DNA from 2 places in the Methylobacterium sp. E-012 genome. Region 1 is predicted to be linked to the other one. Evidence: riboswitches for the same ligand, from Rfam matches in the RefSeq annotation. Region 1 holds a riboswitch; the other holds the start of a gene.
What was found. A riboswitch is a leader RNA that binds a small molecule or an ion and turns the genes downstream of it on or off. The one in region 1 is predicted to bind thiamine pyrophosphate.
Positions count from the first base shown of each region.

Region 2: it holds a riboswitch for thiamine pyrophosphate, as region 1 does, so the genes downstream of both, thiO (glycine oxidase ThiO) here and thiC (phosphomethylpyrimidine synthase ThiC) in region 1, are expected to answer to the same signal.

Region 1 is NZ_JBYQEY010000001.1:2,060,096-2,071,445, forward strand. Features, by position in the region: gene pdxA (4-hydroxythreonine-4-phosphate dehydrogenase PdxA) at 1-326, opposite strand, end outside; gene AC3IF1_RS09840 (four-carbon acid sugar kinase family protein) at 323-1,423, opposite strand; gene AC3IF1_RS09845 (MFS transporter) at 1,435-2,763, opposite strand; gene AC3IF1_RS09850 (FAD-binding oxidoreductase) at 2,790-4,217, opposite strand; gene AC3IF1_RS09855 (FadR/GntR family transcriptional regulator) at 4,524-5,261, shown strand; gene AC3IF1_RS09860 (flagellar protein FlaG) at 5,607-5,945, opposite strand; gene thiC (phosphomethylpyrimidine synthase ThiC) at 6,382-8,268, opposite strand; TPP riboswitch at 8,341-8,446, opposite strand; gene AC3IF1_RS09870 (serine aminopeptidase domain-containing protein) at 8,653-9,483, shown strand; gene AC3IF1_RS09875 (HNH endonuclease) at 9,508-9,882, shown strand; gene AC3IF1_RS09880 (acyltransferase family protein) at 9,992-11,062, shown strand; gene AC3IF1_RS09885 (pilus assembly protein PilZ) at 11,072-11,317, opposite strand.
Region 2 is NZ_JBYQEY010000001.1:5,008,751-5,020,100, forward strand. Features, by position in the region: gene AC3IF1_RS23910 (alpha-E domain-containing protein) at 1-150, shown strand, start outside; gene AC3IF1_RS23915 (transglutaminase family protein) at 175-1,002, shown strand; gene AC3IF1_RS23920 (proteasome-type protease) at 1,044-1,793, shown strand; gene AC3IF1_RS23925 (thiamine phosphate synthase) at 1,890-2,528, opposite strand; gene AC3IF1_RS23930 (thiazole synthase) at 2,531-3,334, opposite strand; gene thiS (sulfur carrier protein ThiS) at 3,337-3,549, opposite strand; gene thiO (glycine oxidase ThiO) at 3,546-4,763, opposite strand; TPP riboswitch at 4,834-4,962, opposite strand; gene AC3IF1_RS23945 (retropepsin-like aspartic protease family protein) at 5,198-5,707, shown strand; gene AC3IF1_RS23950 (glycosyltransferase) at 6,192-7,319, shown strand; gene AC3IF1_RS23955 (adenylate/guanylate cyclase domain-containing protein) at 7,418-8,677, opposite strand; gene rpoD (RNA polymerase sigma factor RpoD) at 8,757-10,739, opposite strand; gene dnaG (DNA primase) at 10,937-11,350, opposite strand, start outside.

The DNA.
Region 1 (11,350 bases):
GCCATCCGGACACCCGCCTCGATCGCCTTGTAGGCGACGCGACCGCCATCGGCGGAGAGCTGGCCCGGCTCGATGGGGGCGCCTTCCTCGTCGGCCTGGAGGCAACAAAGGGCGGGCCAGGAACCCGTTTCGGAGACTTCGGCGATTTGCTCCGTCAGGAGGCCCAACGACTGTTCCGCCCGGCGCAGGGCCGGGACGCTGCCGACGATCATGAGCTTCAAGTCTCCGGAATCGATCCGGTCCTTGAGACGCGCCGCGGCCTTGACGATGATCTCGGGGCCGATGCCCGCGGGATCGCCCATGGTGATGGCGAGGTGGGGGGTCATGTGCCGCTCCTGTCGTGCGGAAAGCCGTTCTGGGAAAGGATGTCGCACCAGATTCCGGACGCACCGAAGGCGCCTGATTTCGACACGACCGGCAGGCCGTCCCATCGCCCGCCGCGGAGCGTCGAGCGTGGGAGGCCGGGTGCGATCTGCCCCGTCACGTCGAGGCATTCGACGGACAGGGCGAGGCAGAGCGCCTTGAGCGTCTCGCCCCCGGCGACGAGGAGGCTCCCCGGCCGGGGGAGTTCATCGATCGATCTCGCGAAGGCCTCCGCGATCTGCCCTGCCGCTGCCTGGCGGGCCGTGCCGGGGGAAAGGTCGAGGCTCACCATCACCGCCCCGTCGCGGGACAGACGGTCCATGATGAGGTCTCGACGGGGCGCGCCGTGGGTGAGCACGAGCCGGAGGGGCCCGCAGGCCGCGAGTTGGGCCTCGGTCTCCGCGCGGTCGGACCCGAACAGCCCGAGGACCGGGCCTTCCAGCCGGCCATCGCCGGGCGGCTTCGTCCTCCCGGCGAGGGCAGCGGCGAGCCCGCCGCTGCCGCACCACAGGACGGAGCCGTCCGCCGGCAGAGCCGCGATGGCTGCGAGGTCTTCATCGGTGCGCGCATCGTAGACGGCGACGCCCTCCACCGGCCCGTCCGCGACCGCGGCCCGGCGGGCGGGGAGACCGGCCTCGCGCAGAATCCGCACGATATCGGTCGAGACGGGGACCCAGTCCTCACCGCGCCGCATCTGCTGCCGGCCTTCCACCGTCGTCCGGCCTTGGTAGGGGAAGGCGGGCGCCACGATGCAGCGTCGCCAGCCGCCTGCCTGCACCGTGGCCGCCAACTCCGTCGCCCAGGGACCGCGCATCAGGCTGTCGAGTTTCTTGAAGGCGATATCCGCCCCGTCGAGGTGGGGCAGAAGCCCGCGCGTGATCCGCACCGCCTCTTGTTCTCCGCGCTCGCGCGTCCCGGAATCGATGGCGAGCGAGCCCGATGCCCGATCCGGTAGGATCTCCGGCCACGCGACCGGGATGGTGCCACAGAGGCCGGTCAGGCCGGCCGCCGTGTCGAGGGTCCCGGTCAGGTCGTCGGCGATCAGCCGCAGGGTCGGCATCGGAGCCTGCCTCAAGCCTTCGAGGGGCTGGCGGCGGCGAAGATGGAGTCCTCGGCCTCATCCTCCCGGCTCTTCAGCGGCGCGATCTCGCCGACGATGAACAGGTAGGAGCAGGCGCCGACGATGCTGAGCGTACCGGCCACCGCCAGCGGCACCACGAACGAGCCCTGGGTGATCGAGACCATCACACCTGTGAAAGTCGTGATGGCGATGCCCGCGAGGTTCGAGGCGAAGTTCTGGATGCCGGAGATCGAGGCGACATGGGCCGGGGTCGGGGCGACGTCACCCGGCAGCGTCCAGATGTTGGCGCCGGCGAAGGCGAGGCCGGAATACGAGATCGCCAGCAGGGTCAGGGCCGCCGCGTCACCCGGCACGAGGGGAGCCAGGGCCACCACGGAGGAGGCGAGCAGGCCGCCGACGAGGCAGGTCTTGCGGGCGGCGGTGAGGCTCCAGCCAGCCTTGAACAGACGGTCGGACAGGTAGCCGCCGAGCCAGCCGGCCGGGATCGCCACGAGGCCGGGCACCAGCCCGAGCGTGCCGAGCTTCGTCAGGGAGAAGCCGCGGGACTGCGTGAGGTAGGACGGGAACCAGGTGGTGTAGAAGTAGATGACGAAGTTCAAGCAGAAGAACCCGATCATCATTCCCCAGATCGTCCGGTAGCGGAACAGCTCGGCGTAACGGATCTTCTTGGCGCCGGCCTTCACCGCGTAATCGGCTTCCAGCACGGCGAGCTGCTCGGCCGAGACGGCGGAATGGTTTCTCGGATCGCGGTAGAGCACGTACCACAGCACCATCCATACGAGGCCGATGGCGCTGGTGACGAGGAAGGCTTCGCGCCAGCCGAAATTGGCGATGATGAAGGCCACCAGCGGCAGGGTCATCGCCGATCCGACGCGCGAGCCCGAGGCCCAGATGCCGGTGGCGAGCCCGCGCTCGGAGCGCCGGAACCACAGGGAGGTCACCTTGGCGTTGACCGGGTAGCAGAACGCCTCGCCGATCCCGAGCACCATGCGGCACGCGATGAGCGAGGCGACGCCGCCCGCAAACGCCGTCGCCAAGGTCGCGACCGACATGATCAGCGTCGCCACCGTATAGGTCAGGCGCGAGCCGAACTTGTCGATCAGCCAGCCGCCCGGCAGTTGCATCAGCACGTAGGACCAGAAGAATGCCGACAGGATCAGGCCCATCAGGGCCGGATCGATGCCGTATTCCTTCTGGATCATCGGCACGGCGACGCCGAGGTTGGCGCGGTCGATGTAGTTGATCGCCACCGCGAGGAAGCACATCAGAACGATGAACCAGCGTTGCTTCGGCAGCGGTCGTGTTTTCTGTCCCGTCACGGCGCGATCCTCCCTTTTGTGCTTCTTCAGTCCATCAGGACCTTGCCGGGATTCATCAGGCCGGCTGGGTCGAGCACCCGCTTGATCGCGCGCATCACATCGAGTTCCAGCGGATCGGTGACCCGGGCGAGCCGGCCGCGGTTGGACAGGCCGATCCCGTGCTCGGCACTGATGGCGCCGCGCTGCAGCCGCGTCTCGTCATCGACGATGCCGTTGATGAGGGCGACGACACGGTCGGCCTCGCCGCTCTCCGTGAGCCTCGCCCGGTCGATCAGCGCGCAGACGTGGATGTTGCCGTCGCCGATATGGCCGTGCATCGCCACGACGGCGTGCGGCGCCGCCGCGCGGATCCTCGTCTCGACGTTCACGGCGAAGGCGGCCTGACGATCGAGCGGCACGGCGCTGTCGTGGGAGACGACGAGGCCGGAGCGTTTGTTGCCCTCCGAGACGCTGTGGCGGACCTTCCAGATGGACTTGGCCTGTGCCTCGCTCGATGCGATCAACGCGTCCGAGATCAGCTCGCGCTCCAAGGCCTCACCGAGCGCGGCTTCGAGAGGCGTCGCGAGGTCGGCGCCGGCCAGCGTGTCGGTGAGCTCGATGATAAGGTACCACGGCGTGTCGAGGCTGAACGGGATCGCCGTATCCGGCACGTGATCGCGAATTGCCTCGATCTGGCTGCGATTCATGATCTCCAGCGAGCCCAGCCGGTCGCCAACATGGGAGCGCAGCAGGCCCATCACCTCCAGCGCCTGCTCGACGCCGGGCAGCATCGCGAGCGCCGTGAGCGACACCCGCGGCTTGGCGAAGAGCTTCAGCACCGCGCCGGTGATGATGCCAAGCGTCCCCTCGGCGCCGATGAAGAGCTGCTTCAGGTCGTAGCCGGTGTTGTCCTTCCGCAGGGCGCGCAGGCCGTCGAAGATCCGACCGTCGGGGAGCACCGCCTCAATGCCGAGGACGAGGTCGCGCGTCGGGCCGTAGCGCAACACGGCGGTCCCGCCCGCATTGGTGGCAATGTTGCCCCCGATCTGGCAGGAGCCCTCCGCCCCGAGGCTCAGGGGGAAGTACCGATCCGCCGCCTCGGCCGCGGCCTGGATGTCGGCCAGCACGCAGCCGGCCTCGACGGTGATGGTGTTGGCCAGCGGGCTGACGGCGCGGATCGCTCGCATCCGATCCAGCCGGATCACGAGGTTGCGGCCGGGCGCGGTGGGGGTGGCGCCACCGCACAGGCCGGTATTGCCGCCCTGCGGGACGATGGCCACGCCTTCGCGATGCGCCAGGGCGACGACCTGCGACACCTCGGAGACGTTGGCGGGCTTCACGACCGCGTCGGCTTGGCCGTGGTAGCGCTCGCGCCAGTCGGTCACGTAGGGGGCGAGATCGTCGCTCGGACCGATCACGTTCCGAGGGCCGACGATGGCGGCCAAGAGTTCGATGAAGCCTTGAGCATCACTCACGGCAACCTCCCATAGAGCGGGGTCCCGCCCCGGCATAAAATTTGTTATAAAGTTGTCAGTCAATTACGCGGGGCTATAGGACAGGTCAAGGGGCTTTGGCCGCCTAATTCCAGACAGGTTCCGGCGACAAACGTCGTCCGAATGGCGAATTTGCTACGGCGCGGAAACGACACGGGGCGTGTCGAGAGCCCCGCCGCACCTGACATCTTTTTTACAAGTTGCGTGACGGGGACGCCCAGATGTGTCAGATTGGCGCCTCCTCGAACCGACACCCTGCCTGTGTGGTCGTGCGGGAACGGACAGCCAGTGACGGCACCTTTGGCCCTATCATCGGAGGCATCGACGCCTCGCCCGACGAGTCTGGTGGATATCGTCTACCGGTCGATCCTCACCAGCGTGGCGGACGGCACCTACGCACCGAACGACCGCTTGCCGAGCGAGCACGATCTCGCGGGCCAGTTCGGGGTCTCGCGCCCCGTGGTCCGCTCCGCCCTCGACCGGTTGCGGCGCGAGGGAGCCATCGTGTCCCGGCGCGGCGCGGGCAGCTTCGTCCGGGCGAGCGAGGCGAAGCAGACGCTGGGCTTCGCCCCGGTTGAGAGCATCGCCGACATCCAGCGCTGCTACGAGTTCCGGCTCACCATCGAGCCGGATGCCGCCTTCCACGCGGCCCTCCGGCGGGACGAATCAGCCCTCCATAGCATCGCGGCAGCCCTGGATCTTCTCGCGACGGCGACGCGCCAGGAACAGCACCGCGAGGATGCCGACTTCATGTTCCACCACGCGATCGCGGAAGCTTCGAACAACCACTACTATGCGGCCTCTCTTCAGGCGCTGCGCTCGCACATCGCGGTCGGCATGAAGATCCACGGCCTGTCCCTTCTCGGTCCGAACTCCGGCCTGAAGGGCGTGCTCGACGAGCACGAGGGCATCTTCCGCGCGATCCAAGACGGCGAGGCCGAGGCGGCCCGAAGCTGTATGGCCGTCCATATCCGCACGTCGCGGGACCGCCTGTTCGAAGGGCGGTTGCTCGATCTTTCGCTGTAAGTCCCAGAACGGGCGCCGAGTCGGTCGGCATGTTGGGAAGCACGTCGGAGCCGGATTCGACGAAGCGCGTCTCCTTTTATACGCACCGGACGGATAGCTTTCCGCCACGTCCAGACATTGAGCGGCCGCGCTCACAGAGTCGCGGGCAACGCGGAACCGGACAATACCTGCGGACGGAGCAACGCACGTGACTTTCGCCACACGGAACTTCGGGACGCGCCGCGCCGCCTCCGCGGAGTGGGACGCCGACATCTTGGCCGTTGTGCGTGTTCAGCAGGCGCGTGCGGGGCAAAGCCTCCCTGCGTTGGACCGCGCCTATGTGATCGGCAAAGGTATCAGCGCAGCTCAGGCGACCCGCGACAGGCTCCCGGATTGCGACGCGTGCGTATCCCGCGCGGACTCGTAAGCCCGGTTGCGGAGGGCCGTCTCGCTGGGCAACTGGTCGATCACGTCACCCGAGGCGGTGTCCATGACCTGGAATACGATCGCGCTGGTGTCCGGGTCCTGGATGAAGCGCGCCTTGCTGCTGGTGGCGGCGATATCGAGCTTCACCGCCGGCTCCAGCGTCGTGGCGCCCGCCGACGGATCCGGCGTGTCTTGCGTGCTGGCGGAGGCGGCTGTGGCCCCGAGCGCGTCGAGGCCCTGGGGGCCCTGCGTCGGCGTCGTCAGCGGGCGGATCTCCATGGTCGATCTCCTGCGATCCTGTGAAAAGGGATTCAGGGACGAGCGCGCCTAAGCGTCCCTTAACGCTTGGCCTTGATCCACCGAATGCCGCGCGCCGTCCGGGTATGGGATGAACATCCGGTTACCGCAGCGGCACAAATCCATGCTGTTTTCGGCGTCGCAGTGGGATGCGCGAGCCCGGTTGCATAGGGACGTCCCGCTGGTGACCGCGACACCGCGCGAAGCCATCCGCCGGCATCGACCCATCGCGGTCCGCCGCGCCCGCATGGCCGCACCGTTGAGGCGACCCAACCGACAACGCGCGGATCTGAGGCTCTCGGCCCTGCACTATGGCTCTGGTCCCGGATCCCCGCTCCCGGTCAAGGTGCAGATGGCGGGCGATCCGGAAACACGCTGCGGCACGCCCGTTCCTGACCGGATCGGGCGTGCCGCCGGCTCATTCGGCGGCGTCCACGTAGAGCTTCCCGCCCTCGGCGAGGAATTCCTGCGACTTCGCCCGCATGCCGGCCTCGGCCTCGGCCTTGGACATCGCGGGCGCGGCGCCCACGACTTCCCCGGCCTCCTCCATCGCCAGCACCTCGGCGCGCAGATCCTGCGTGATCTTCATCGAGCAGAATTTCGGCCCGCACATCGAGCAGAAATGCGCGACCTTGTGGGCGTCCTTGGGCAGAGTCTCGTCGTGGTAGCGGCGGGCCGTGTCCGGATCGAGCCCCAGGTTGAACTGGTCCTCCCAGCGGAAGTCGAACCGGGCGCGGCTGAGCGCGTCGTCGCGCAGCTGCGCGGCGGGGTGGCCCTTGGCGAGGTCGGCGGCGTGGGCGGCGATCTTGTAGGTGATCACCCCGGTCTTCACGTCGTCCCGGTCGGGCAGGCCGAGATGCTCCTTGGGCGTGACGTAACAGAGCATCGCGGTGCCGAACCAGCCGATCATGGCGGCTCCGATACCCGACGTGATGTGGTCGTAGCCCGGCGCGATGTCGGTGGTCAGCGGGCCGAGGGTGTAGAACGGCGCCTCGCCGCACTCCTTCAGCTGCTTCTCCATATTCACCTTGATCTTGTGCATCGGCACATGGCCGGGGCCTTCGATCATCACCTGGCAGCCCTTGTCCCAGGCGACCTTGGTGAGTTCGCCCAGCGTCTCCAGCTCGCCGAACTGCGCGGCGTCGTTGGCGTCGGCGATCGAGCCGGGGCGCAGGCCGTCGCCCAGGGAGAACGACACGTCGTAGGCCCGCATGATGTCGCAGATCTCGTCGAACCGCTCGTAGAGGAACGATTCCCGGTGCCCGGCCAGGCACCAGCGGGCCATGATCGAGCCGCCGCGGGAGACGATGCCGGTGACCCGCCGGGCGGTGAGCGGCACGTGGGCGAGACGCACGCCGGCATGGATGGTGAAGTAGTCGATCCCCTGCTCGGCCTGCTCGATCAGGGTGTCCTTGAACACCTCCCAATCGAGCTTGAGAGGGTCGCCGCCGACCTTCTCCAGCGCCTGGTAGATCGGCACCGTCCCGATCGGTACCGGGCTGTTGCGGATGATCCACGAGCGGATGTTGTGGATGTTGCGGCCGGTGGACAGGTCCATGACCGTGTCGGCGCCCCAGCGGATCGACCAGACCAGCTTCTCGACCTCCTCGGCGGCCGACGACGTCACCGCCGAGTTGCCGATGTTGGCGTTGATCTTCACCAGAAAATTCCGGCCGATCGCCATCGGCTCCAGCTCGGTATGGTTGATGTTGGCCGGAATGATCGCCCGGCCGCGGGCGATCTCGTCCCGCACGAATTCCGGGGTGATGAACGGCGGCACCGCGGCACCGAAGCTCTGGCCGTCGGCGAGGGTCGCTTCCGCGCCCTCCAGCATCTGCTCCCGGCAGGCGTTCTCGCGGTGGGCGACGTAGATCATCTCCTCGGTGATGATCCCGGCGCGGGCGAATTCGTACTGCGTCACCGCCTGGCCCGGCGCCGCCTTGCGGATCGTGCGGGTGGCGGGGCAGGGGGCCACGAGCTTGTCGCCGGCAAAGCCGTTATCCTCGGGCTTGACCGCCCGGGGCGCGACGGACGTGTAGCCGCGCGCCGCGATCCAGGGCTCGCGCACGCCGGGCAGGCCGGCGCTGAGGTCGATGCGCGCGTCGGTCTCGGTATAGGGACCCGAGGGATCGTAGACCCGCACCGGCGCCTCCTTCGGGTCCGACAGGGCGATCTCTCGGTAGGGCACGCGGATGTCGGGCCGGCCGATCGGACTGGCGTAGACCTTGCGCGATCCGGTGACCGGACCGGTGGTCACGGCCTCGGGGCTGCCTTTCACGTCCTTGGGAAGAACGGGTGCGTTCATCGTGGGCCTCTCCTCGTGCTGGAGCGGTCCGGTTCACGCGATGGCTGAGATGAGAGAGGCGGGCGCACGGGCGCGACCGCAGGTTCCCGTCCCTCCGCCGGTATGAGCCGGATCAGGTTCAAGGGTCAGGGCAGCGTGCCCAATCTCAGCCCCCTGCGGGGCCCCCCTCGGAACGGTTCGAGACTCACAACTACGGACGACTTTGTCAATGCTGCCCGGGCGCTGGAACATTCATCCGCGAAACCTGGTCCGGAGCCCGGAAGGGTTTGCAGCGTGGATCCTGTTCCCGTCAGCCGGGGCGGTGCAGGCGCGCGTCTTGCCGGACGTCGGGAGACCGATTTAGGGAAGGCTCCCGCCGCGCACCGCCCACGCCAGCCGGTCCCCATGCGCGTTCTCGCCGGCCTCGCGCTCACCCTTCTGCTGCTCTACGGGCTGGCCCTTGCCGCGCTCGCGCTCGGTCAACGCCGGTTCCTCTATCCGGGTGCCTATTGGCCGTCGGCGCCCTGGCCGCTCCCCCCGGGGGTCGGGGCGATCACGGTCACCACCGCCGACGGCGAGACGCTCCATACCCTCTGGCGGCCGCCGCTTCCGGGTTGCGGGATCGTGGTGAGCTTTCACGGAAACGGCTCCCGCCCCGAGCCGCACGCGGCCCGCTTCTCCGCAGATCCCTGGCGCGCGGCCGGATGGGGCCTGCTCACCGCGACCTATCGCGGCTATCCGGGCTCGACCGGCCACCCGACCGAGGACGGCCTGATCCGAGACGGTCTGGCGGCGGTGGCGACCGCGGCGGCACGGGCGCCCGGCGCGCCGATCCTGCTGCATGGCCATTCCCTGGGCGCCGCCGTGGCGGTGGCGGTGGCCGAGCGCGTGCCGCCGATCGGGCTCTACCTGGAGGCGCCGTTCGACTCGATGGTTCATGCCGTGCGGCTCCATGTCCCGCTGGCACCGTCCTGGCTCCTGCGCGACACCTATCGCTCGGATCTGCGCATCCGGAACGGCACCGAGCCGATCCTGATCGTCCAGGGCCGCGACGATCCTGTGGTGCCGGCCAAGCTCGCCCTGGCGCTCGCCGCGGCGGCCGGGCCGCGGGCGCGGATCGCGGTGGTCCCGGGCGATCATGTCTCCATCTTCGGTGTCCGGGATCGGGAGGCCGAAGCGCTTTTCGGCGCGCGCGTCGGCCCGGCCTGCATGCCCGCGTCAGGAGCCGTGCGGTGAGAGCCGGAGTGAGGGAGGAGACGCGTGGTCGGACGGCGATCCCGGCGCTGGAGCGCCGATGATCCCGATCATCAGGACGGCGTCCCCCGGGCCGATCCGATCTGCCCGCTCTGCGAGAGGCCGATTCCGCCGCGCGCCCGTTCCAGCCTCCATCACCTGACCCCCAAGCTGAAGGGCGGCACGCATCGGGGCACCGTGCGGCTGCACCAGATCTGCCACTCGGCCATCCACGCCCGCTACAGCGAGGCCGAGATCGCCAAGCGGCTCGCCGACGTGGCGGCATTGCGGCTGGATCCGGAAATCGCGCGGTTCCTCGTCTGGGTCCGCGGCAAGCCCGACGACTTCCACGCCGCCACGCGCATGACCCGCGACCGGAAGGGGGCCAAGCGCCGGACCTGAGCGGCGGGTGTTTACCCCGTCTTCGCCACGTCCACAGAAGTCGTGCGCGGCGAGCATTGCCGTCAACCTCGCTTGGTCCAGGATCACCCCTGTCTCGAGGGATGCGGTGATGGCTGGGGCAGGGGACGCGCGGGATCGACTGGCCTGGGTCGACATCGCCAAGGGGATCTGCATCCTCCTGGTGGTGATGATGCACGCCGTGACGGGTACCGGCGAGGCCATGGGCGGCGAGGGCTTCCTTCACCCTGTGGTCGCCTTCGCGAAGCCGTTCCGGATCCCGGATTTCTTCCTGCTGTCGGGCCTGTTCGTGGGCCGGGTGATCGACCGCGACTGGCGCCTGTTCTCCGACCGGCGCGTGGTTCACTTCGCCTATTTCTACCTGCTGTGGCTCGTGATCCAGTCGGCGGCCCGGTACGGGAAGATCGTGGGCGACGACGGTCCGGTGGCCTTCGCGGCCCATCTGGCCCATGCCCTGGTCGAGCCCTATTCCACCTTGTGGTTCATCTACCTGCTGGCGGCGTTCTCGGTGGTGACCAAGGCCCTGCGCCGCGTCCCGGGCGGCGTGCTGCTGGCGGGGGCGGCGCTGCTGCAGATCGCCGACATCCGCAGCGACTCGACCCTGATCGAGGAATTCTGCGCGCGCTACGTCTACTTCGTCGCCGGGTACCTGTTCGCCAACCGGATCTTCGGCCTCGCAAACGCGGCGCGTCGGCGGGTCGGCCCGGCGCTGGCCGGCCTCGGCATCTGGGCCGTCCTGGAGGCCTGGCTCGCCCTGACGCCGTCGGCCGATCCCGCGCATCCGACCCTGGCCAGCCTGCCGGTGGTCGGCCTTGCCCTGGGTGCGGCCGGTGCGCTGGCCATCGTGGTAGCGGCCGCGCTGATCGGCCGGGCGGGCGGCCCCGTCGCCGAGGCGATCCGGACCTGCGGGCAGCGCTCGATCGTGATCTACCTCGCCTTCTCGCTGCCGATGGCCGCGACGCGGGAGATTCTGGTCCGGGCCGGGATGATCACCGATATCGGCGTCGTCAGCCTGATCGTCATTCTGGTCGCGGTGCTGCTGCCGCTGGGGCTGGAGCGGCTCGTGCGCAACACGCCGCTCGGCCTGCTCTTCGTCCGGCCCGCCTGCTTCCACCTCGCGGCGGGCGGCGCGCCGGTGAGGCCGGCCCTGCCGGCAACCTGACCGGGGATTTCAACCCTCGAAGGCGATGCCGATCCGGCGGCTGCGCCGCCACGCCACGGCGGCCGGCCGCGGATCGCTGCCTTCCGTGAGCCGCACCGGGAAACGATCCGGCACCGGCTGGTCGGTCTCGACCTCGATCTGCGCACCCGTCTCGGTCGCGTCCCAGACCAGGCAGGCGACCTCGCCGCAGGCGAGCAGAAGAGAGCCGAAGGTGAAGGCATTCCTGCGGAACGTGCCGCGGCGGTCCTCCGTCATGCGCCTCTCCCTCGGCCTCGCGACCCCGCGGAG
Region 2 (11,350 bases), 2.9 Mb from region 1:
CAGCGGTTCGCCGGCAACATGCTGGCCAAGCTCGAGGCCGAGGATATCGACCGGGTCTTCGCCTCCGGCCTGCACGAGTTCGTCGAGGCGTTCATCGCCGAGAACAACAGGGTGGGCGAGGCCATCGCCAAGCAGTATCTGGTCGGTTGACGAAGACGCACAGGCCCCCCGCGCATGCGCATCCGCGTGATCCACGAGACCATCTACACCTACGAGCAGCCGGCCCGCGGGCTCGTCCAGGTCCTGCGGCTGACACCGCGGGACCATGACGGCCAGTACGTCCGAGGGTGGCGGATCGACACCACCGTCGACGGGCGCCTGACCGCCCGCGAGGACGGATTCGGGAACCTGGTTCACTGGTTCACCCCCGATGAGGCCGCCGACGCCCTGACGATCCGGGTCAGCGGCGAGGTCGACACCGAGGACACCCAGGGGATCGTGCGCGGAACCGTCGAACGTCTGCCGGATTCGTTCTATCTGCGCGACACGGATCTCTGCGCAACCAGCACGGAGCTGCAGGTCTTCGCGGAGCGCGTCGCCACGGCCGGCGACGCGGCGCCGCTGGCGCTGCTCCACCGCCTGATGGGGGCCGTTCCCGAAGTTGTGGCCTACGAGCCCGGCCCGGCCGCCAATGCCGTCCCGGCCGCGAAGGCCTTCGCGGCGGAGCGGGGTGTCTGCCAGGATCTGACGCATGTCTTCATCGCGGCGGCCCGGCATGTCGGCATCCCCGCGCGCTACGTCGCGGGCTACCGCGCCCGCGACGACGGCGAGGCCACGGTCGAGGCGCCGCACGGCTGGGCCGAGGCGCTGGTGCCGGATCTCGGCTGGGTGGCGTTCGATCCGTGCTTCGCGATGAGCCCGTCCGACAGCTACATCCGCGTGGCCACCGGGCTCGATTATCTCGGCGCCGCGCCGATCCGGGGCAGCCGGACCGGTGGCGGGACCGAGACACTGGACGTGAAGCTTCGCGTCGAGCAAGGCAGGGCCGCCGCCCAGTCCTGAGTCCCGCGACGGCGGTCCCATCGCATGAAAGCCCGAAGACGATGACGTATTGTGTCGGTGTCCTTGTCGAAGAAGGGCTGGTGATGGTGGCCGACACCCGCACCAACGCGGGGCTCGACGACATCTCGACCTACCGGAAGCTGCACCACTTCAACGTGCCGGGCGAGCGGGTGATGATGCTGGCCTCGGCGGGCAACCTGTCGATCACCCAATCGGTGCTGAGCCTGCTTCAGGAGGGTGTGCCCGGTGAGGGGGAGGAGCCGGCGCAGAAGCTCGTCGAGGCGCCGACCATGTTCCAGGCGGCGCAGCTCATCGGCCGTGCCATCCGCCGGGTGCGGTCGATCGAGAAGGATGGGTTCGAGGCGGCCAACATCCGGTTCTCGATCTCGCTGCTGTTCGGCGGACAGATCGGCACCGGCGACATGCGGCTGTATCTCATCTATTCGGCCGGCAACTTCATCGAGTGCAGCACGGACGCCCCGTTCCTCCAGATCGGCGAGCACAAATACGGCAAGCCGATCCTCGACCGGGCGGTGACCTACCGGACCGATTTGTACGACGCCCTGAAGGTCAGCCTGGTCTCGATGGATTCGACCATGCGGTCGAATCTCGGCGTCGGCCTGCCGATCGATATCGCGGTCGCCCGCCGGAACGCGCCGACGCTCGAGGTGAACCACCGGATCGAGGCCGGCGAGGGCTATTTCCACGACCTGCGCGAGCGCTGGTCGGCGGCGTTGCGGGCCGCGCACCGGGCGATTCCGCGGCCGCCCTATGGGCCGTCCGAGAAGTAGATCTCGGACGGGTCCCTCGATGAGACCCCGTTCGGACGGTTCGGCTCGCCTGGAGGATAGCCGGCTCGGATCAGTGGCGCCTAGACGCCAAGGCGATCACGTGCGCGCGCATGGCGCCGCGTTCCAGGCTTCCAGCCGGTCCCGCGCGGCGTCCGACGGATCGTCGGCCTGCATCAATCCGCCCATGACGGCGACCGCTGCCGCGCCCGCCGCGCGGCAGGCCGCAATCTGGTCGAGGCCGATCCCGCCGAGCGCCACCAGCGGAAGACCGGCGGCCCGCGCCGCCGCGACACCGTCCGGACCGAGCGCCGGTCCGTAGCCCGGTTTGCTCGCGGTCGGATAGATCGGGCTCAGCGTCACGTAATCGGCGCCGGCCGCCGCGGCCCGCACGGCCTCCTGAACCGCGTGGGCCGACACGCCGATCAGCGCCGCCGCCCCCAGGGCGGACCGGGCCGCCGCGATCGCCTCCGGACCCGAACCGCCGCCCAGATGCACCCCGTCGGCGCCGAGGGCGCGCGCCAGGGCGACGTCGCCGCCCACCGTCAGGACCCCGCCCCGGGCCCGGACAGCTTCGGCCACGGCCGCGCCGAGGCGGCGGCGCGCGTCCGGTTCCAGATCGCGGTCGCGAAACCAGATCCAGCGGGCGCCGCCATCGAGGATCGCCCGCACGGTCTCGGCGAGGGGCCGTGGATGCCCGTGCCGGTCCGTCACCGCGAGCAGCGGCGACGGCAGCATCCTCACGAGCCGACGAGGCCGAGCTGCGGGCTCGACGGCTCGGCCCGGCCCCGGCGGGGGATCCGCCCGGCCAGATGCGCATCGCGCCCCGCCTCGACCGCCCGGCCCATGGCGCGGGCCATGCGGACCGGATCGTCGGCCTTGGCGATGGCGGTGTTGATCAGGCAGGCGGAGGCGCCGAGTTCCATGGCGATCACCGCGTCCGAGGCGGTCCCGATCCCGGCATCGACCACCACCGGCACCTTGGCGCGGCGGCAGATCAGTTCGAGATTTGCCGGGTTGGCCACCCCCATCCCGGAGCCGATCAGCGACCCCATGGGCATGATCGCGGCGCAGCCGAGATCCTCCAGGCGCTGGCAGACGATCGGGTCGTCGTTGCAGTAGGGCAGGACCACGAAGCCGTCATCCACGAGGTGGCGGCAGGCCTCGATCAGCTCGGTCACGTCCGGATAGAGGGTCTCGCGGTCGCCGATCACCTCGACCTTGATCCAGTTGGTGTTGAGGGCCTCGCGGGCGAGTTCGGCGGTCATGATCGCGTCGCGGGCGGTCTCGCAGCCGGCGGTGTTCGGCAGGAAGCGCTTGCCCTTCAGGATGGTCACCGTGTCGGAGCCGTGGCCCTGGAGCGAGACCCGGCGGATCGAGGCGGTCACCACCTCGGCGCCACTCGCCGCGACGGCGTCGCGCATGATCGCCTGGGTCGGATACCCGGCGGTGCCGATGAACAGCCGGGAGGACAGAGCCACCCCGGCCACGGTGAAACCATCCGCCCCGGTCCCGGGGCGCAGCGGCGTGACGGTGGGGTCCATGCTCAACCTCCCTGCATGGCGCGGACGATCTCGACGCGGTCACCCTCGGCGACCGGGGTCTCGCCCCAATCCCGGCGGCGCACGACGCGGCCGTTCAGCGCGATGGCGATGCCCTGCGGACTCTCCATGCCGGTCTCCTCCGCCTCGACGCGGAACAGGCCGTCGATGGTCTCGGCTGCGCAGTCGCGCGGCTCGCCGTTGACGAACAGCCTCATGCCGAGGCCCTCTTGGGCTCCGGCTGCGCGAACCGCGCCCGGGTGAACGGGCGGGCGACCTCCGGCAGGGCGCCGCCCATGACCAGTTCGGCCACGGCATCGGCGGTGACGGGGGCGAGCAGGTAGCCGTTGCGGTGGTGCCCCGTGGCGACGACCAGACCCGGTGCCAGCGTATCGATAATCGGTGCGTCGTCGTCGGAGGTGGGACGGTAGCCGCTCCACAAGGCCTCGACCTCCATCTCTTCGATCCCGGGCAGCACCCGGCGGGCACCTTCGAGCAGCGCGTAGAGGCCGCCGGCGGTCACGCCCGGACGGAAGCCGCAATCCTCCACGGTGGCGCCGACGATGAGCTGGCCGTCGCTCTTCGGGGCCATGTGGACCTGCTCGGTCCAGACCATCCGGCCGAGGGTGCCCGTGCGCGCGGTGGTGCGCAGGGCCAGGGATTGGCCCTTGAGCGGGCGCACCGGCAGCGTGTGCGTCGCCGGGAGCAACCCGCCCTCACCGCTCCAGGCGCCGGATGCCAGGATCACGGTTCCGGCCGCGACGCCGTCCTCGCCGACGCGCAGGCCCGTGACGCGGCCCCCCGACCAGTCCAGGGCGGTCACGGGGGCGTGCTCGACCACGACGACCCCGGCCCGCCGACAGGCCTCCGCCAGGGCCGCCATGACACGGCACGGATCGACCTGATGATCCAGCGGGCAGTGAAGGCCGGCGGTGACGGAGGGGCGCAGGCCCGGCTCCAGGCGCCGGACCTCGCTGCCGGGCAGCCACGTCGCGTCGAGGCCGGACCGGCGCTGCAGATCGTGGCGGAAGCGCAGGCGCTCGACCTCGTCGCGCCCGACGGCCAGCACCAGGGTTCCATCCGGCCGATAATCGATCGCCTGGCCTGACTCGGCCTCCAGCGCGTCGCGAAACTCCGGCCAGCGCCGGAGCGAGTCGAGGGCGAGCGGCAGCAGCGGATCGGAGCCTGGCTCGTGCTCGGCCGCCGGCGCCAGCATGCCGGTGGCCGCGAGACTGGCCCCGGCGCCGATCGTCTCGCGCTCCAGCACCACCACGGACCGGCCCGCACGGGCCAGCCGCCAGGCGATCGACAGGCCGATCAGGCCGCCGCCGACGATTGCGATGTCGGCGCGAACGGGTAGGCCGGCCCGCTCTGAGGGGCTGGCCGCGCCACGGCGGCGTCCGATCGGTGACGGGGGGCGGTCCAGGGACACGCATCTCTCCACAGGGTGCCGTCGCGGAGAATGGGCCCTGTGCTTCGGTGAGAAGCTGTGGCCTGCCTGTCAGGCGGCCGCGGTCCAATCCCTACGCCGGTATGAGCCGGATCAGGTTCGAAGGATTTCCGCGCCGCAAGTCCTGACGGACGTGCCAGCGGTTTCTCAGCCCCTTGCCGGGGATCTCCCTGGAACAGATGCAGATGTGGCGCTACGGCCCGCGCCGGTCAACCCCGCTGCCGGGCCAGCTCCGTCCGGGCCGGCGACAATCGTGGATCGCGGTCACCGATCGGACACCAAGCCGAACGGAATCGGCCCTCCAACGGCCACTGCCGCAGCCCGCGCGCACGATCCCTTCATGGGTTCGAGGTCTCATCGGCCCGATCTCGGCTCGCGTCCCGGGCGCCGGCACCGCGGCACAGAAACGGACTTGCGTGCGCACCATCCTGCTCGTCTGTACGTTCGGCTTCCTGGCCGCCACCGCCGTCCAGAAGCTGCGTGAGCGGTCCCGGACAGAGCGGGTCGCTCATATCATCGCCCCGGCGGTCGAACCGGCACCCGACGCCGGAGCGCCCGCGGGCGTGGCCCTGCAGGCCGGTCGCAACGGCCATTTCCTCGTCACCGTCCTGCTGGATGGCCGCACGCTGCCGATGATGGTGGATACCGGTGCGAGCGCCTGCGCCTTCTCCGAGGAGGATGCCGCGCGGATCGGGATCCGGGTCGGCCCCACCGACTTCACCCGTGTCTGGAACACCGCGAACGGAGCCGTCCGGGTCGCGCCGATCCGGATCGCGGTGATGCAGATCGGCTCGATTACGGTGCGCGACGTGGAGGCGGTGGTGATCCCGCGCGGCCGCCTCAGCACCAGCCTGCTGGGGATGTCGTTCCTACGCCGCCTGCGCGACTTCAGCGTCGCCGGCGCGACGATGACGCTGCGGGGCTGACCGCGCCGGGGCTTCGCCCGGGGGGGGCAGCCGGTGGGGCCATGTCTGCGTGCGCCTCGTCACCGCCCGAAGCGCTGGGCGGGAAGCCTGTCGGGCGTGTTGGCCGCGGGGACCAATGTCCTCCTCCCAAAACGCCGGTTCGCCGCCTCGGGATGAGGGGGGCGTTCGCGTTCCACGGAATGCAGCGGGTGGCTCCTCTCCGGCCTTTCCGGCTGGGAACCGTGTCCGTCATGGGCGGGCCTGTTTTATGAAACTTTTCTGTGTCGTGATCGCTATCGATCGATAATCATTTTTCACGCAGTATTATTTGCCAATAATGTATGATAATCGCCAAACTATTATGCATCCAATAGCATAATAATTTCTCTGATTTGTGACGCGCGGCGAGCTGAGCTATGAGGTGACAGGTTCGCGCGCGCGACGCACGCACCTATGTTTAGGCGATGCTGGCATGAAAAGATCCGGTCAGACCATCTGCTTGTCGATGATCGTCAAGGACGAGGCGCATGTCATCCGGCGGTGCCTCGATTCCGTCCGCCCGATCATTGATCACTGGGTCATCGTCGACACCGGATCGACGGACGGGACGCAGGATGTCATCCGCGCCGCGATGGCGGACATGCCCGGCAGGCTCGTCGAGCGGCCCTGGGTCGATTTCGCGTTCAATCGGAACGAGGCCCTGAAGCTCGCCCGTCCACACGCGCAGTACGCGCTCATCATCGACGCCGATGACGAGCTGATCATCCCTTCGGACTTCGTCATGCCGAAGCTTCATGAGGCAGGATACAGGTTCGAGATCGTCGACAGCCATACGCGGTACTGGCGTAAGCAGCTGGTCAGCAGCAAAAAGAACTGGCGTTATCGCGGCGTTCTGCACGAGTTTCTCGAATGCCCTGAGGATCCGGAGACGCCGATTCTCCCCCTCGCGATGCGCCGGGGCGAAGACGGGGCACGCCATCACGACACGACGGCGGATGCCCGCGACATCGCCGTCCTGGAACAGGCGCTGGCGGTCGAGAAAGACCCGTTCATGGTCGCGCGGTACACGATGTATCTGGGCAGTACATACGATGCAGCGAAGGACTACCGTAAGGCGCTTGATTGTTTTGTGAAGAGCGCTGATCTGTGTCGATGGGATGAAGAAGTGTATTTCAGCCTGCTGATGGCTGCCGTGAACGCGGAACGCGTCGATGAGCCCGGAGACACGGTGTTGCATCTGAACGATCGGGCGATCCTGGTCCGCCCGGCGCGGGCAGAAGCGCGCCACGGGGCCAGCCGGTATTGCCGGAGCAGGAACAGATTTCCAGAGGGGTTCCGCTATGCCGAGGCGGGCATTGCCCTGACATTGCCGAGCGAAGGCATATCGCTGAATCCCTGGGTCTACGAATATGGAATGCTGGAAGAATATTCAGCCAATGCCTATCATATCTGTCAATATAACATAAGCCTTCATTCCTGTCTTGAGATATTGAAAAAGCCGAACGTTCCGAACGACGTCCTGACGCGCTCCTGTGCCCTGGCACGGCGCGCGCTCGCGAGAATGATCGATCCCGTCTGGGGCTGCCGGCAATCGGCCTACAGTGCCGAGTTCGCTCCGGCCTGGCAATTCTGACGGCGTTGTTGGGGTTCGGGGGTGCTGCGCCCACGGTTCCGAAGTCCCGCACGAAACCGCCCTTCTGCTGCCGCGGACGAACCCGTCGCGGCGCGGCCTCAAACCGGTTTGCGCGGGCGCAGGAATTTCGGCTTGAACACGGCCATCGGCTCCCGGAATCCGTCGAGCACGTGCTCGCCCAGCGGGATCGGGTCGCCCCAGAGGAAATCCACGAAGGGTTTCGACATCAGCAGCGGCTCGCCGAGGATGCGGTTGAGCTGTGCGAGGCGGCTGGCCAGATTCACGTCCCGGCCGATCACGGTGAAGTCGAGCCGGGAGCCCGAGCCGACATTGCCGTAGGCCGCCTCGCCGTGATGCAGGGCGATCCCGGCAGCCACCGGCACCGGGAATTGGCGCAGGGCGTTGGCCTCGTCCAAGGCCGCCAGGGCGTGCTGCGCCGCCGTCAGCGCGCCCTTGGCGGCACCCCCGAGGTCGTCGCCCGATTCACGGAAGATCGCGAGCAGGCCGTCGCCGAGATATTTCAGCACCTCGCCGCCCTCGCGCTCGATCGGCGGCACCAGGCAGTCGAAGAACACGTTGAGCAGTCCCACCACCTCCTCGGGGCTCATGTCGGCGGAGGTCCGGGTGTAGTCGCGCATGTCGGCGAACAGGATCGCCGAGCGGATCCGCGTGACCTGACCGCGGCGGATGTCGCCCGCGAGGATCGCCCGGTGCGGCTCGTCGCCGACATAGAGCCGCAGCACGTGGTCGAGCTGTTTGTTGAGGACGCGCATCTCCATGACGGCGGCCAGCGCCGGCATAACGAAGCGCAGGATCGCGATGTCGTCGGCCCCGAACCCCTCCGGCGAGCGGGTCGCGAAGGTGATGCCGTTCTTGGTGCCGTTGGTGAAGAACAGCGGGGCCACGACGTAGTGGGTGTAGCCTTCCGCCTTCAGGTCTGGGACGATCGCGTAGGCGTCGTCGGACGTCTCGCTGAGGTCCAGGATCAGCCACTCGCCGGTCTCGTGAACCGTGTGGAACGGGCTGTTGAGGTACGCATCGGTCGAGCGGGCACCGTGCGGGAACAACCGAACCGTGGTGCCGCCATCCCGGGTCCAGATCCGGCCGACGCCGGCATATTCCGAGTGCAGGGTGTCGATGGCCGTGGACGCCCGGTCCACCGGCACGCCGATGGCGATCAACCGCTCGGCCAGACCGGACAGCATGTCGTCGGCGTTCTGAAGACGCGCGCCTTCGCCCAGCAACCAGTCGCGGATGCCCACGGAGGGTTGGATGGCCCCGAACGGGACATCGTCGGCCTCGGTGCCGTCCGCGAAGGCCGTCGGCACTCCGGGCGTTGGCGGGCGGCGTTCGAGCATGGCGCCAGGTTGAATGCCGCGCGGCGTCGTGACGGCGCGGACGACGGGGAAGCGCCGCGGCAGCGGCCGCGGCGGGGGCTCAATTGTCCAGGAAGCTCCTCAGCTTCCGGCTGCGCGACGGGTGCTTCAGCTTGCGCAGGGCCTTCGCCTCGATCTGACGGATGCGCTCGCGGGTCACCGAGAATTGCTGGCCGACCTCCTCTAGGGTGTGGTCGGTGTTCATGCCGATGCCGAAGCGCATGCGCAGCACCCGCTCCTCGCGCGGCGTGAGCGAGGCCAGAACCCGCGTCGTCGTCTCGCGCAGGTTCGACTGGATCGCCGCGTCGATCGGCAGGACGACGTTCTTGTCCTCGATGAAGTCACCCAGATGGCTGTCCTCCTCGTCGCCGATCGGCGTTTCGAGGGAGATCGGCTCCTTGGCGATCTTCAAGACTTTTCGCACCTTCTCCAAGGGCATGGCCAATTTTTCGGCCAGTTCCTCAGGCGTCGGCTCGCGGCCGATCTCGTGGAGCATCTGGCGCGAGGTGCGGACGATCTTGTTGATCGTCTCGATCATGTGCACCGGGATGCGGATCGTGCGCGCCTGATCGGCGATCGAGCGGGTGATCGCCTGCCGGATCCACCACGTGGCGTAGGTCGAGAACTTGTAGCCGCGCCGGTACTCGAACTTGTCCACGGCCTTCATCAGGCCGATGTTGCCCTCCTGGATCAGGTCCAGGAACTGCAGGCCGCGGTTCGTGTACTTCTTGGCTATCGAGATCACGAGGCGCAGGTTCGCCTCGATCATCTCCTTCTTGGCCTGGCGGGCCTCGCGCTCGCCCTTCTGGACCATGTTGACGATGCGGCGGTACTCGCCGATCTCCAGCCCGGTCTCGGAGGCGAGGTCGAGGATCTGGGCGCGCAGGTCGGTGACCTGCCGCGAGCCCTTCTCGACCAGGTTCTTCCAGCCCTTGCCCCCCAGCGTGCCGACGCGCTCCATCCAGTTCGGATCGAGCTCGTAGCCCTGGTAGTGACGCAGGAACTCGTCGCGGGCTACGCCGTGGCTCTCGGCGAAGCGCATCAGGCGGCCCTCGTGGCCGATCAGCTGCTTGTTGATCGAGTAGAGCTGCCCGACCAGCGCCTCGATGCGGTTGTTGTTCAGCGACAGGGACTTCACGTCGCCGACGACGATGTCCTTCAGCTCGGCCTGCTTCTGGTTCTGGGCCGGGGTGTTCTTCTCGCCCGCGGCCTTGCGCTCGGTGCCCTCGGTCTGGGACTTGCGCAGCTTGCGGTAATTCGCGGCGATCGCATCGAAGGTCTCGAGGACCCGCGGCTTGATCTCGGCTTCCATCGCGGCGAGCGAGACGTTGTTCTCCAGGTCGTCCTCGTCGTCGCCGCCCTCCGGCGGGGCCGGCGGCTCGCCGTCCTCGGCGGCGTCCTCGCCCTCGGCGATCTGCGGCGCGTTCTTGCCGTCCGGGCCCGCATAGGTCGCCTCCAGATCGATGATGTCGCGCAGGAGGACCTTGCCCTCCACGAGCTCGTCCCGCCAGATGATGATCGCCTGGAAGGTCAGCGGGCTCTCGCAGAGGCCCGCGATCATCGCCTCGCGGCCGGCCTCAATGCGCTTGGCGATGGCGATCTCGCCCTCGCGGGAGAGCAGCTCCACGGAGCCCATCTCGCGCAGGTACATCCGCACCGGATCGTCGGTGCGGTCGGTGGGCTCCTTGGTGGTGGTCGCGACCGTCACCGCGCGCGCCGGGGCGACCTCGGCGACCTCGCCGCCCTCGGGCTCCTCTTCGTCGCTCTCGGCGGGCTTCTCGCCGGCGGCCTCGTCGGTCTCCTCGGCCTCGACCACGTTGATGCCCATCTCGGACAGCTGCGACAGCACGTCCTCGAGCTGATCCGGGTCGGACTGGCCCTCTGGCAGAACCTCGTTGACCTCCTCGTAGGTCACGTAGCCGCGCTTCTTGGCGAGCTTGACCATCCGCTTGACCGAAGCATCCGTCAGGTCGAGGAGCGGCCCGTCGGTCTGCTGCTCGGGGGCAGCGTCCGTCTCGTCCCGTTCCGTTGCCTTCGTCGCCATGTTCAGCCTATTGTTTCGCACGTGGCGCGTTGCGGAGGCCCTGGCTGGGCCGGTCTACGCCGTCGGCGCCGCTGTAAGAGAACGGCGCCGAATCGCTCCGGTCGCCTGCGTCGGTTTCCGTATGCAAGCCTGAGGCTTGACCGATTGTTAACTATGGCGAGCCGCTCCCTGCCGCCGCCTCCGCCATGACACAGCCGTCACGCGGCCGTCGAGTCACCCGACACCGGCAAGTCGGCCTCAGCCTCGGCGGCGATGACGGTTTCCAGCCTCGCCTTCACTTCGCAGAGCCATGCCCACCCGGCATCGGTCGGATCGTTCTCAAACGCCTGCCGTGCTTCGCGAAGTTCGGTATGTAGCGCGCCTGCCTGCTGGTGCAAGATCATGGCCTGCCGAAGGGCATCCATACGGTGTGCGGGATCCGCGTGCGGAGCCAGCGTCGAGCGGTCCCGCGAGCGCGCAAGCGCCAGGATCCTCTCTGCACCTGCGTTCAGCCCGGCACGGGTGATGCGGCTCTGCAACACGTTCGGATCGGTGCGCTCGCCCTCGGCCGCGCAGTCCAGGAGAACCGACAGCAGGGCCCGCGCATCCGGGTCCTCAAAGTCCAGATCGCC